DNA from 3 places in the Lentzea sp. NPDC020367 genome. Region 1 is predicted to be linked to each of the others. Evidence: riboswitches for the same ligand, from Rfam matches in the RefSeq annotation. Region 1 holds a riboswitch; each other region holds the start of a gene.
The links. Region 1 has a riboswitch for cobalamin ahead of ACH413_RS42965 (iron ABC transporter permease). Riboswitches for the same ligand answer to the same signal wherever they lie in the genome.

Region 1 (3,202 bases):
CCGGCTCGTCTCTACCCCGGTGTCCGCAGCCCGCTCGCGGACCCGCCGGAGATCGACATGGTGGTGGTCCGCGAGGGCACGGAAGGCCCGTACGCGGGCAACGGCGGCCTGCTCCGCAAGGACACGCCGCACGAGATCGCCACCGAGGTCTCGCTGAACACCTCGTTCGGCGTCGAGCGCGTGGTCCGGGACGCCTTCGCGCGTGCGTCGAACCGTCAGCGCCGGCACCTGACCTTGGTGCACAAGACGAACGTCCTCACGCACGCCGGCTCGTTGTGGTCGCGCGTCGTGGAGGAGGTCTCGCTGCAGCACCCGGACGTCACCGTGGCCTACCAGCACGTGGACGCGGCGACCATTCACATGGTCACCGACCCGGGCCGTTACGACGTGATCGTCACCGACAACCTGTTCGGCGACATCCTGACCGACCTCGCCGCCGCCGTCACGGGTGGCATCGGCCTGGCCGCGTCGGGAAACATGGACGTGACCCGTCGCAACCCGTCGATGTTCGAGCCGGTGCACGGTTCGGCGCCGGACATCGCGGGCCAGGGCATCGCGGACCCGACGGCCGCCGTGCTGTCGGTCGCGCTGCTGCTCGACCACCTCGGCGAGCACGAGTCGGCCCGCCGGATCGAGGCCTCCGTGGCCTTTGATCTCGCTACCAGGGACCACCAGTCGCCTGGGGCCACCTACGCCATCGGCGATCGTCTCGCGGCACTCGTGTCGTCGAACGTCCGCACTGGCTGAGGTTCATCCGCTCGACGTTTTGAAGCCCGGCCGGATTTCTCCGGCCGGGCTTCGGCGTTTCCGCGCGTCGATCAGAGCTGGCCGTTGGCCTCACGCCACGCGCGCTCCTTCTTGATCCACTCGTTGTCCTGCGGGAACTCGTCGATCGTCGGCACGCGCCGGATCTCGGTCTTGAACCCCGGGCCTGCCAGCGGCATGCGCTTGGCCCACTCGATCGCTTCTTCCTTCGACGAGACGTTGAGCAGGTAGAAGCCGTTGAACAGCTCCTTGGTCTCGCCGTACGGGCCGTCCGTGACGACCGGCGGCTCGGCGGAGTAGTCCACGACGACGCCCTCGGACGGCTCGGAGAGACCCTCGGCGGCCAGCAGCACACCGGCGCGGATCAGCTCCTCGTTGAACGCGCCGACCGTCTCCAGCATCTTGTCGAAGTCGACCTCGCCCATGTTGGCGAAGCCCTCGTCGGTGGCGCGCATGATCAGGATGTACTTCACGGTGGATCTCCTCGCTCGGTGTCTTTCTCGGTGACGTCCACAGGTCGAACGGGCCGTGGGCCGGATCGACATCACACCCGAAAATTTTCGAACTTTCTGTTTCCGCAGGTAGGGTCGCCTCAGTCGTGCGTGGGGGAAGACCGGTCGAAGTCCGGCGCTGACCCGCAACGGTAGGTCTCCTGATCAGGAGACGAGCCCGAACACCCGCTCACGGTGACCGAGAAGTTCCGACTCCGCCGTGGACTGCGGGAAGGACCCAGTGCTCTCCAAGATCAGCGTGCTCGTCGGCGTGCTCGCCGTCAGTCTCGTCGCGGGCGTCGCGCTCGGCCCCGTCTCCGTTCCGTTCGGCCTCACGCTCGAACTGCTGTGGGCGGCGCTGACCGGCGGCACGATCCCCGCCGACCTCGCCGGGCAGTACCACATCGTCTGGGACATCCGGCTTCCCCGCGTTCTGCTCGCGGCCGTCGTCGGCGCCGGCCTGAGCACGGTCGGCGTCGCGATTCAGGCGATGGTGCGCAACGCGTTGGCCGACCCTTACGTGCTCGGCATCTCGTCGGGCGCGAGCGTGGGCGCGACGGCGGTGGCGACGCTCGGCATCCTGTCCGGTCTCGGCGTCTACGCGTTGTCGGTGGGAGCGTTCCTGACCGGTCTTGGCGCTACCGCCCTGGTCTACATCACCGCACGCACGAGCCGAGGGCTCACACCGTTGCGGCTCGTGTTGACCGGGACGGCGCTCGCGTACGGGTTCTCCGCCGTGGCGATGCTGCTGGTGTTCCAGGCACCGCGCGGTGAGGCGGCGCGGGCCGCGATGTTCTGGTTGCTCGGCAGCCTCGGCGGGGCGAACTGGCAGTCGCTGCCCGTCGCCGCCGTGGTGACCGCGGCCGGCATCGTCTACCTGGCGACCAAGGCGCGGCAGCTCAACGCGCTGGCGATGGGCGACGAGACCGCGACCACGCTCGGCGTGGCGGTCAACCGGTTCCGCACGCACCTGTTCGTCGTCACCGCGGCCATGACCGGTGTGCTGGTGGCGGTCAGCGGTGCCGTCGGGTTCGTCGGACTGATGCTGCCGCACCTGACGCGCATGGTCGTGGGCGCCGACCACCGCAAGGTCCTGGCGCTCGCACCGCTGGCCGGAGCGTCGTTCCTGGTCTGGGTGGACGTGGCCGCGCGGATGCTCGCGGCGCCGGAGGAACTCCCGCTCGGCGTCATCACGGCCGCACTCGGCGTGCCTTGCTTCATCTTCCTGATGCGTCGCAAGTCCTACGTCTTCGGAGGCCGCTGATGCGCGTCGAGCTGCACGACGTCGCTGTCCGGAACATCATCTCCGACGTTTCTTTGCACGCCTCTCGCGAGGTCGTCGGCATCGTGGGCCCGAACGGCAGCGGCAAGTCCACGACGCTGCGCTGCGTGTACCGGGCGTTGAAGCCGGACGCCGGAACTGTGCTGCTCGACGGCTTGAACGTCCACAAACGACACGATGTCGCCCGCCACCTCGCGGCGTTGACGCAGGAGTCGCAGGTCGAGTTCGACTTCACGGTCACCGAGGTCGTGGAGATGGGCCGGCTGCCGCACGACCGCGATCCTTCGCGTGATGTCCGGGTGGTGGCCGAGGCATTGGCCACTGTGGACGTTTCGCATCTCGCTTCGCGCAGCTTCCTCAGTTTGTCCGGTGGTGAGCGCCAGCGCGTGCTCATCGCCCGTGCGATCGCCCAGGAGCCGCGGGTGCTCGTGCTGGACGAGCCCACGAACCATCTCGACATTCGCCATCAGCTCGACGTTCTCCGGCTCACGCGTGGGCTGGGGATCACGGTGCTGACGGTTCTGCACGATCTGAACCTCGCCGCATCTTTTTGTGACCGCCTTTACGTGTTGGACGAAGGGCGGATCGTTGCGTCCGGCACACCGGTCGAGGTGTTGGTCCCCGAGCTGATCGCCAAGGTTTTCCACGTCACCGCGCACGTCGT
Region 2 (3,202 bases), on a different contig from region 1:
CGTGCTCGCTGACGCGTTCCCGCAGAGCACCCCAGCGCTCGGTCTGCGTGGGCGTGACGCCCCACAGGTCGGGCTGCAGATCTCCCTTGGCGGCACGGGTTTCCGCGAACGCCGGGTGCGCGCCCGCGACCGAGGCCAGCTCGGCCGACGACTCCAGCGCCGTCAGGTAGATCTCCTCGGCGATCCGCGTCGACAGTTCGCGGGCCTCGGCCGAGTCGAACGGCAGGCGCAGCTTGAAGAACACGTCCTGCAGGCCCATGACACCGAGACCCACCGGGCGCCAGCGCGGGTTGGAGCGCGCCGCCTGCTCGGTCGGGTAGTAGTTGATGTCGATCACGCGGTCGAGGAACACGACGGCGGTGCGGACCGTGGCACGCAAGCGGTCCCAGTCGATGCCGTCGCCGGCCACGTGCGCGCCGAGGTTCACCGAGCCGAGGTTGCAGACCGCGGTCTCCTCGTCGCTGGTGACCTCGAGGATCTCCGTGCAGAGGTTGGACAGGTGCACCACGTTCGACGGCGACGCGGTCTGGTTGCACGTGCGGTTCGAGGTGTCCTTGAACGTCATCCAGCCGTTGCCGGTCTGGGCGAGCGTCCGGATCATCCGTCCGTAGAGGTCACGAGCCTTGACCGTGCGCACGGCGCGGCCAGCCTCCTCGGCACCGCGGTAGGCGCGGTCGAACTCGTCGCCCCACAGGTCGACCAGCTCGGGGATCTCATCGGGGTCGAACAGCGACCAGTCCGCGTCGGCCTCGACGCGGCGCATGAACTCGTCCGGGATCCAGTTCGCCAGGTTGAGGTTGTGCGTGCGGCGCGCGTCCTCACCGGTGTTGTCGCGCAGCTCCAGGAACTCCTCGATGTCCGGGTGCCACGTCTCCAGGTACACGCAGGCGGCGCCCTTGCGCCGGCCACCCTGGTTGACCGCGGAGACCGACGCGTCGAGCGTGCGCAGCCACGGCACGATGCCGTTGGAGTGACCGTTCGTGCCGCGGATCAACGCGCCGCGCGAACGGACCCGGGACCACTGCACGCCGATGCCGCCGGCGAACTTCGACAACCTGGCGATCTGCTTGTAGCGGTCGTAGATCGACTCGAGCTGGTCCTTCGGCGAGTCCAGCAGGTAGCACGACGACATCTGGGTGTGCTGCGTGCCGGAGTTGAACAGCGTCGGCGAGCTGGGCAGGTACGCCAGCGACGACATCAGCCGGTAGAAGTCGATCGCCTCGGTCGCCGTCTGCGAGAGGCCGCACGCGACGCGCAGCAGCCAGTACTGCGGCTGCTCGATCACCGACCGCTTCGAGGGGTGGCGCAGCAGGTAGCGGTCGTAGACCGTGCGCAGGCCGAAGTACTCGAACCGCCGGTCGCCCTCCAGGTCGATCGCGTCGTCGAGCTTGCGCGCGTTGGCGGCCACGAACTCCGCGGTCGTGTCGCCGATCAGGCCTTCCGCGTGGCCCAGCGCGATGCTCTGGCTGAAGGACATCACGCCCTGGCGGCGCACTTCCTTCTCGATGAACGCGGCGAGCAGGCCCGCGGCGAGCTTGGAGTACTCGGGCTCCTCGGACACGAGGGCGGCGGCCGTCTGGATCGACAGCCGGTCCAGTTCCTCGGTGGTGGCGCCGTCGTAGAGACCGCTGATCGTCTTCGTGGCGACCCGCAACGGGTCGACGTCGTGCAGACCGACCGTGCAGCGCTCCACCGCGCGCACGATCTTGTTCAAGTCCACCGGTTCCAGTGAACCGTTGCGTTTCTTGACGCGCATAGTGGTGGTGACCGTGTCGACCGCCGTCACTAGCTCTCTCCTCGCGAGCTCGGGTGGCCACGGGGATGCGAGGAGTGAACGGGCGCGCGCGACCGCCACGTCCTCCCGCCCTCCCTCGGGGCCGCGGACGCCCGCACGCAGGCACGTGCGGGGCGCTGGCAGGTCTTCGGACTCGTGGGCGAGCCTGTCGCCAGGCGCCTACCGGCCGTCGCTTCCCAGACATCGATGTCCAGTGCTCTCTGACGGCTTTCGTTCCCACTCACCGCTGCGGGGCAGTCCCGGATTCCCACCGGGTTCCCTCTTGCGACGACCGATCTGGATGATCGGCCGAACCAGCTTCGGAGCACAATACATGGGCGCGGGCGAGCCGCTGACAACTACATCTAGTGGGCGTGTCGCTCAGTTGGAGCAGCGCCCGTAGATCACCACGACCGGCTCGCCCGCAACCTCGGAGCGCGTTCGCACGGGCCGGTATATCGCTTGCGGCAAGATCCGGAGGCCCCCACACTTGGCCGCCGATACCGGGGCTGAATGGGTGGTTCATGTTCGATGTGATCATTGCCGGGTGCGGTCCGACCGGCGCGGTGCTGGCCGCCGAACTGCGGCTGCACGACGTGCGAGTGCTCGTTCTGGAAAAGGAACCCGAGCCCGTGGCATCGTTCGTGCGCATCGTGAGTCTGCACATTCGCAGTCTGGAAATCCTGGCGATGCGCGGTCTGCTGGACCGCTTTCTGGAACGGGGCCGGCAACGTCCGGTCGGTGGCGCCTTCGCCGCCATCCCCAAACCCACGCCGGAAGGCCTGGATTCCACGTTCACCACCATGCTCGGCATCCAGCAGCCGATCGCCGACAAGCTGCTCGCCGACCACGCGATCGCACTGGGCGCACAGGTCCGGCGCGGTGCCGCGGTGGTCGGTCTCGAGCAGGACGACGACGGCGTGACCGTCGAACTGGCCGACGGCGAGCGACTGCGGTCGCGGTACCTGGTCGGCTGCGACGGTTCCCGCAGCACGGTCCGCAAACTGCTCGGCGTCGGGTTCCCCGGCGAGCCCTCGCGCAACGACACGCTGATGGGCGAGATGAAGGCCGCCGCACCGGAAGACGAGATCGCCGCCAAGGTCGCGGAAATCCGCAAGACGAGCCCCGTGTTCCACCTCGGACATTTCGGCGACGGGGTCTACCGCGTTGTGGTCCCGTGCGCGAAAGCCGGGGAAGATCGCGCGGAAGCGCCCACCATCGAGGATTTCCGACGGGAACTGCGCGCCTTCGCCGGAACGGATTTCGGCGTGCACTCACCGCGCTGGCTGTCCCGCTTCGGCGATGCCACGCGGCTGGTCGAGCACTACCGGATCGGGCGGGTGCTGCTGGCAGGCGACGCGGCGCACATCCACCCGCCCGCCGGTGGCCAGGGCCTGAACCTGGGCGTGCAGGACGCGGTCAACCTCG
Region 3 (3,202 bases), on a different contig from region 1:
CGCGTAGGTCTGCGCGGTGGCGGTGAGGGCGGAATCGATCTTGCCGAAGCCCTCGGTCATCTTGCCGAAGTGGCCGTGCAGATCGCCCAGCAACTCGTCGTACTGCTGGTAGAGGCCGAGCAGGTGCCCGAGCGCGCCCCAGCTGACCGCGGGCACCGACGCGGTCGTGGCGGCGTCGTTGAGCTTCGTGGAGGTGCCGGAGAGCGTGCCGATGGTCTTCGCGCACCGGGCGATCTCGTCCGCGTGCACCACGATCCCGGTCACCAGCGGTCGTCCTTGCGGAAGATGCTGCCGGTGTCGCCGTCGTCGTCCACCGGGGGACGGGCCGGTGGGTCGGCGGGCCGGCCGAAGATCTCCTGCTGCGTCGCCAGCACCCGTTCGGCGATCGGGAGGTCGGTGTGGCCCTGCACGATCTCCGCCTGCTGACGCGCGGCCGCGGCGACGGCCAGCTGCAGCGTCGACATCACGGCCTGGGAGAGCTGCGTGGTGCTCAGCCGCTTCGCGTCCTCGGTGAACCGGATCTCCTTGATGGAACCGGACAAACCCGCGACGACCGTGACGGAACGGTCGGGGGACTGGACGCTGGCTTCCACTGTTCTGAGCTCGTCGCCCATCGCGTCGTACTCGGCGGCACGGGCGTCGGCGGCGCGGTTCGCCTGCTCGAAGAACTCGAGCTTCTGACGCATCTGTTCCAGCAACTCAGCGCTGTCAGGCATGCGCCGAACGTACCAATCGCGGCTGGGCGGGGTGGCCGCACCCGCGGCCACCCCACACCATCAGGCGACAGCGGCCTTCTCAGGGGCCTTGGCCTTGCGCGTGGCCGGGTCGATCAGCAGGCCGAACACCACGCCGATGCCGACGTAGAGCGTGGCGAGCTGGGCGAGCGAGCTGAGGCGGAACTGCCACAGCACGTTCACCGGCATGTCCGCAGGGATCGTGTCCGGCGGCGCGGGGAACGCCAGCAGCACCACCGCGACGGCCGCGGCCACCGCGAGCAGCACGGCCGTGGTCCGCACCGGCTGCGACTGCGCGCGCAGCTGCTCGGCGAGCCAGCTCGCGGCCCACACGATCACCAGACCGGCCACCACCACACCGAGGTAGAGCGCGGTCCGGTAGTTCACCGTCTCCGGGTCGCCCACGGCGGGCGGGTTGGCCGGGTACTTGAGCCACGGCAGCAGCGCCACGGCACCGAACACCGCGGCACCGAACGCGAAGCTGCGGCTGAACGGCGTGCGGTCGGCGAACCAGCGCTTCGACAGCGCGTAGGCCGTGGCGAACACGAGGCCCACCGCGATGCCGACGATCACCACGCCGAGCATGCCGCCGACGATCTGGGCGCCGCGGCTGACCAGCTCTTCCTCGCCGCCGTGCGTGTGGCCGGCCTCTTCGCCGGCGGGTGCCCGTGCCTCCTCGACCGCGAGCGCGGCGCGAATCGAAATCTCGGTCACCAGCAGCTGCACGAGCGCGGAGGCGACGCCGGCGATACCGCCGGCCGCGACTCCGCGCAGCGCAAGGGACTTGTACGTCGTCGTCATGTCTTCCCTGCCTGGGATCGGGGGATCAGTGGCAGGGGACGCCGAGCGCGTGGCGGCCGTCGTGGAAGAACTCGTGCAGCAACTCGGAACCCGCGCCGAGCGCGAGACCGTTCTCCTGCAGGACGAGGTACGTGACGATCAGGCCGAGAAGTGCGGCGGCGAACGCCCACTTGGGCACCTGGACGGCGGACAGATTTGCTGCGGGGCTCGTCATGACGGGCTCCTCCATACCTCGTGGAAGGTCAACTCTCCTTGCGGCGCCGCAGCCGGTCTCCTGACTCCCGGATCAACGCTGCCCCCGCGTCTTCCCAGCCCTCTCGCGAGGACCAGTGACGTGCTCGGCGGGGATCGCTTCCCGGTCACAGTGGCGAGGACCGCGCCGGATTTTCACCGGCTTCCCGTCACTGCGGCGCGTGCACCGTAAGTTGATCCATCGGTTAAGCACAACCGGCCATAAGAGTTGTTGCGTTCCTCACTTCACGAGTGGACAGTCACCACACTTCCCACCTGCGGCGACGCGGTAGTAGAGACAACACGACCGACGCCGGAACGTGACCTCGCCGGGAAAACTGAGGAATTCTCCCGCCTGTTCGAACGGCGGTGAGCTCATGAGCCGTTCGCCGCGTTCTTCCGCTTCCTCGGCGGTGAGCATGCGTGCGCGCACAACCATTTTGAGCGCGCCCGCGACGTTCGACATCGCGTTGCCCCACAACAATCCACGCGCCACCGGCGTGACGGCCTGGATCGCTTCCACCACCGGTTCGAGTGCCTCTGCGGCCTTCGGGCCCAGTCTCGGCTGGTCGATGCGGACGCTCAGGCCGTTCGCGGGGTGGTGCTGCCACCAGAGGTTCTCCGGGCGGACGTCGATCGGGATGCCCGCGGCCGTGAGCGGGCTGAGCAGCCGTGCCGTGTAGCTGAGGAAGAACAGGCTGGCCGCTACGCGTGGTTCCTCCGCTTTGTACCGGATCGCGATCGCGTCGATGGTGTTCTTGAGCGCCGGACCTTCGAGCAGGGCCGTTCCCGGCAGCCAGGACTCGTCGGGGCGGCCCACGTCGAGCGCGAAGAACGGGTTGATTCCGCGCACCCGGCGCAGTGCTTCGAGGACCTCGGCGAACTCAGACACAGAAGTTCACGCTACTGGGTGTCCATGCAGGACAGATCACGTCCACGGCCTGGGACAGATGTGACCGCGGTGTGGACGGGGGTCGCCGGGATGGGAGGATGTCATGCCGTGAAGACCTTCGATTCCCTGTTCGCTGAACTGACCGAACGAGCCGCCACCAAGCCGGAGGGTTCCGGCACCGTTGCTGCGCTCGAGGCCGGGGTCCATGCGCAGGGCAAGAAGGTCCTGGAGGAGGCGGGCGAGGTCTGGATCGCCGCCGAGTACGAGTCCGACGAGAAGCTCTCCGAAGAGATCTCGCAGCTGCTCTACCGCCTCCAGGTGCTCATGCTGGGCCGTGGGCTCACCCTCGAAGACGTCTACAAGTACCTCTGACGGAAAAGACTTTCACATGCTGCGCGTTGCAGTCCCGAACAAGGGCGCGCTCGCTGAACGCGCCTCCGCCATGCTCACCGAGGCCGGCTACCGGCAGAGGCACGAGCCGCGCGACCTGACCGTGCTCGACAACAACAACGACGTCGAGTTCTTCTTCCTGCGCCCCAAGGAC

Region 2: another riboswitch for cobalamin. It lies ahead of ACH413_RS03435 (ribonucleoside-diphosphate reductase subunit alpha); the one in region 1 lies ahead of ACH413_RS42965 (iron ABC transporter permease).
Region 3: another riboswitch for cobalamin. It lies ahead of ACH413_RS08800 (CbtB-domain containing protein); the one in region 1 lies ahead of ACH413_RS42965 (iron ABC transporter permease).

Annotation. Positions count from the first base shown of each region.
Region 1 covers NZ_JBIRVV010000020.1:34,647-37,848, forward strand. The annotation lists gene ACH413_RS42955 (3-isopropylmalate dehydrogenase) at 1-747, shown strand, start outside; gene ACH413_RS42960 (YciI family protein) at 819-1,238, opposite strand; cobalamin riboswitch at 1,333-1,465, shown strand; gene ACH413_RS42965 (iron ABC transporter permease) at 1,498-2,520, shown strand; gene ACH413_RS42970 (ABC transporter ATP-binding protein) at 2,520-3,202, shown strand, end outside.
Region 2 covers NZ_JBIRVV010000001.1:770,840-774,041, reverse strand. The annotation lists gene ACH413_RS03435 (ribonucleoside-diphosphate reductase subunit alpha) at 1-1,786, opposite strand, end outside; cobalamin riboswitch at 1,896-2,108, opposite strand; gene rox (rifampin monooxygenase) at 2,299-3,202, shown strand, end outside.
Region 3 covers NZ_JBIRVV010000002.1:365,520-368,721, reverse strand. The annotation lists gene ACH413_RS08815 (hypothetical protein) at 1-264, opposite strand, end outside; gene ACH413_RS08810 (YbaB/EbfC family nucleoid-associated protein) at 261-716, opposite strand; gene ACH413_RS08805 (CbtA family protein) at 777-1,535, opposite strand; gene ACH413_RS08800 (CbtB-domain containing protein) at 1,561-1,749, opposite strand; cobalamin riboswitch at 1,782-1,973, opposite strand; gene ACH413_RS08795 ((2Fe-2S)-binding protein) at 2,008-2,658, opposite strand; gene ACH413_RS08790 (phosphoribosyl-ATP diphosphatase) at 2,767-3,030, shown strand; gene hisG (ATP phosphoribosyltransferase) at 3,047-3,202, shown strand, end outside.